Regions from separate parts of the Paenibacillus sp. FSL H7-0940 genome, predicted to be linked through region 2. Evidence: riboswitches for the same ligand, from Rfam matches in the RefSeq annotation. Region 2 holds a riboswitch; the other holds the start of a gene.
The links. Region 2 has a riboswitch for cyclic di-AMP ahead of MHB71_RS14600 (C40 family peptidase). Riboswitches for the same ligand answer to the same signal wherever they lie in the genome.

Region 1 (2,205 bases), 710 kb from region 2:
GATCCAATGAATCAACAGTCCAATCCGCACGTTTGTCATCCGATAGCTCTGGCTGGAATCTTCCGTAACCCTGCATAATCCGAATCGTACGCATGCCCAGCTTCCGAGCAGGTATAATGTCGTTATCGATCCGATCGCCGATCATGACGGCTTCCTCCGGTTCACAACCGGCCTGCTTCAAGGCCACAGCGTATAACTCAGGGTCTGGCTTGGACACTCCTTCTTCAGCCGAACATGCCAGAACATCAACATACTTCCGCAAGCCATAGCTTTCCAGTCTCTCTTCCGTTCCAGGACTCTGATTGGCAATAATGCCAATGCGATAATGCCGTGACAACTGCTGAAGAACGGAATCCGCTGAAGGAAAAGGACGTTCAAGATCTTTTTGAAACTTCAGCTTGTCCTGAATCTGTTTCTGATGCCCCTCGTCTTCAACGAATGTGCGAATCGCCACTCTCATAGGCCATTGCTCATATTTTCGGTAACAACTCGCGAACAGTTCGCGTACCGCCTCAATTGTCACCGGATACCCCAAAGCACAAGCTTCACGGACAAACTGTCCGATAATATCATCAACCGGCTCCCATTCATCCACCAGCGTATCTCCAACATCAAAAAACAACCATTTCAATCCACCTACATCCGGCACGCCAATTCCTCCTTGTAAGCATAAAAAAGAAGACTCACCATCCTGCATGAGTCTCCTCAAACTTCCGTTTATCGATACATTCAATTATAACAGGCACCTTACACCTGAGCAATCACAAGCTATGGCATTAACCATTGAGGAGAAAGCCAACTTCCCCATTGAGCGAATATACAATCCGGTCTGCGCCCATGCCCCGATAGATGCCCTTAGGATGACTCTGCTCCGTAATGACGCACAGGGATTTCGATGTCCATGAACGGCAGATCTGTAAATAACGACAGGTCAGATTCAGGCTGTTCTCGAAAATAAACACGTTGCCTACGCTGCCCTGCGGCAAAAACCATTTTTGAGCTGCAGCCGTATTCATGCGAATGACATGTTCTACTCCGATTCTACGGAGTCTTCGCTCTTCCCCTGCACTGTTGGTTAGAACGGCAAACGGCATTTTTTTGTACATCAGCAATTTGATAAATTTACGTCCTGCTTCATTTGGAGCAGTCACTAAGATCATCTCAGTATCCATCATTCGTTCCTCCCTTGGCGTGAAAAGACAACAAAAAAGAAGCGTGGGGGACCAAGGCCTCCCGAACGCTTCTTAAATAACCCATGGCGAAAACACCATGAACCAGCGTACGGCTTGTTGCCTCTCCCTTTAACGCTTACGAGGTTAGCTGACGGATTCGGGCGCGAGAGTCGCCCTATTTCCGGCTGTCACCGGAAAATTCACCCCATGAATGCCCACTGTCCTGGACAGCGCATTCCGTTGGTTCCCCCGTTTCCCATTCATTAATGAATGGAAACTCAGCGATTAAAACATCGTTCGTATATCTTAAGGTAAGATCGAGCGATATTATCGTTTGTTTCGTTTTTCAAGTACAATTTAGTTTAAATTGAAATTACGTTATGAATCATACACCCGTGCCATGTCGGTGTAAAGTCCGCCCAGATCACCAAATCGGCAGATTTTTGCCAATTCCTATCCATAATAACGCTTACAACAAAGTTATACTCTATCTATCTCTTCAAGGCTATCTAATTCTCACTCTGGCGTAAATCACTTCGCAATTCATTCACGTATTCTGCACAACTTGCCTGTTTTGATTCTTTTAACACCATATTAGTTTTGCAATATTTAATTGCAACCAATATAATAGAAGATATAAGAGTAAATAAATGGAGGCGATTTAGATGACAGTCTACGATTACAAAGTGAATACCCTTCGCGGTCAAGAAGTTGAAATGTCCGACTACCGTGACAAAGTGCTCCTGATTGTGAATACGGCAAGCTCATGCGGCCTTACCCCTCAATTCAAAGGTCTGCAAGAATTGCAAGACAAGTTTCAAGATGCTCCATTTGAAGTGCTTGGTTTCCCAAGCAACCAGTTTGCACAGGAAAAAGGATCTTCCGACGATATTGCCGAGTTCTGTCAGATGAATTATGGCGTGAGCTTCCCCATGTTTGAGAAAATTGATGTGAACGGTTCAAGCGCTCACCCTCTTTTCCAACACCTTAGCACAGAAGCTCCTGGCCTGCTCGGCTCCAAAGCAATCAAATG
Region 2 (2,205 bases):
CATTGATGAATGATAAAGTTCATGCCTACAAGGATCAGATTGGAGCATTAAGCGATGTGCTGCCAGGTGTGGTGAAGTCGTATCATGAGTTTACCGGAGAATGTTTCCAACCTGGTGTGATTGATGCGAAGACAAAACAGCTAATTGCGCTTGGCATTGGATTATTCGCCAACAATGAGGTATGTACCTTCTACCATGTAGAAGAAGCCCGTGCTAAGGGCGCAACAGATCAGGAGATTATGGAGACCGTAGCCGTGGCTGGAGCTGTTGGTGGAGGACATGCCCTGTCTCAGGGTGCGATGCGAGTGCAGAAGGCGCTGCATTAGTAAGCAATGCAACATACATTTTTAAGTGCAAAAAAGGCATCCGGTTAATAACCGATGCCTTTTTGTATGTGAATCACATTTTACCTAACATTTTATCATACATAAACTGTCCAGTTACCCGACGTGCTGTTACATAACGATCATTGAAGTATGGATTCGATAACTTCGTGATGCTTACACCTTTACTGCTGGAGGCATGAGCGAATTGTCCGCCGCCGATATATACACCTGTATGTGAAATGCCTTTGCCTGTTGTATTAAAGAACACCAGATCACCTGTCCGAACATTGCTCTTGGATACGGGAGTACCTGCTTTGGCTTGCTGCTGCGAAGTACGTGGTAATTCAATGCTGTATTTGTTGAAAAGATATCTCATAAAACCAGAACAGTCGAAGCCGGCTACAGTTGTGCCACCCCATTTGTAAGGAATACCTGTCATGTTGTTCACTACGGAGTTGATACTGCTTGCCTCTGTGCTTGTTGCCCCGGATGTAAATAATACAGCTGCTCCAAAAATGGAGATAATCAGTTTTTTCAAAATCAATGTTCTCCCTTCGATGCCTACGGAGTTAGCTAAGGGTTCGGTAGAAGGTTCCCTATATTTCCTATGTATAAGAATAATTCACCCAAATTGGTTCCCCCGTTTTCAAACATGAAACTCGGCAATGAATAATTAAGTTTTTGTAACTATTTGAAACTATATTGCATAAATGCGTAATTGTCAAACCCATTTAAAACCCTTCGTAATACCTCAATGTTAGCGGAATTAAGGTTTTTATATGAAAGAAGGGATCGAGTTTGGGTATCATTCATGACAAAAACGTCATTATTGATTCGTGTAAGACGAATTTGGATAAATAGATAGGTTTGTCATGAGTTAAAAGAACTATTCCGTTATGTAGAATTAGAGAGATTATATTCATTAAGTTGCATATATTGACAAAAATCGATTTTTTGCATATTATCTGATTATCCAATCCACATATTGGATGAAAATTGATTTTATTATGCAATAAATACAAATAAAGGAGGTTCGGGGCGTATATCATACGTAAAGTAGAAGTGGAAGATTTATAAAAACGAACATAGGAGAGTGTTACATTTGAAAGCGAAGAAAATAATTACTTTTGTCCTGGCATGTACGATGGTGTTCTCAGTAGTTGGAATGGCAGTTCTCCCTGTAGGGACGGTATCTGCTGCAGATGCGTCGGGTACTACAGCGAGTATTTCTGATATTTTGAAGAACCAGCTGCCGGATGGAGGTTGGAGAAAAGATTATAAACAGACAAGTGGAGAGTGGGCAAAGTCCACGATAGACAACAAGGCTACATACTCAGAAATTAGAAGATTGGCGAAGGAATTTAAAAAGACGAATGATCCGCGTTACTCCACAGCTGCAATCAAAGGAATTAACTTTTTGATCAACATGCAGTATTCAAACGGCGGGTGGCCACAAGTTTACCAAAGCTCCGGATACCACAAGCACATCACTTACAATGATGATGCCATGATTAATGTAATGATTATGCTGGATGAAGTAGCAGCACGCAAAGGTGATTTCTCATTTATCGACAGCACACTTGCTAACCGCAGTAAAAATTCAGTTGCCAAAGGTGTGGAGGCGATTCTGAATACACAGGTCGTTTCAGGTGGTAAGCTGACAGCATGGGGACAACAACATGATTCCAACTCTCTTAAACCAGCGAGCGCAAGAATCTACGAAGTGCCATCTCTGACAGCTGGAGAGAGTGTAACGATTGTTAAATTTCTAAAAACCAGACCTGCTAACGCTAAAATTACCGCATCCATTAAAGGAGCGGAGGCTTGGTTTAACAAAGTGAAAATTACGGGTTACAAGTATGAAAGAGCTAATGGAGAT

Region 1: another riboswitch for cyclic di-AMP. It lies ahead of MHB71_RS18105 (hypothetical protein); the one in region 2 lies ahead of MHB71_RS14600 (C40 family peptidase).

The regions. Positions count from the first base shown of each region.
Region 1 is NZ_CP150280.1:4,066,906-4,069,110, forward strand. Features, by position in the region: gene MHB71_RS18100 (HAD family hydrolase) at 1-649, opposite strand, end outside; gene MHB71_RS18105 (hypothetical protein) at 777-1,175, opposite strand; cyclic di-AMP (ydaO/yuaA leader) riboswitch at 1,291-1,466, opposite strand; gene MHB71_RS18110 (glutathione peroxidase) at 1,838-2,205, shown strand, end outside.
Region 2 is NZ_CP150280.1:3,353,961-3,356,165, reverse strand. Features, by position in the region: gene MHB71_RS14605 (carboxymuconolactone decarboxylase family protein) at 1-326, shown strand, start outside; gene MHB71_RS14600 (C40 family peptidase) at 400-864, opposite strand; cyclic di-AMP (ydaO/yuaA leader) riboswitch at 870-1,001, opposite strand; gene pelA (pectate lyase) at 1,420-2,205, shown strand, end outside.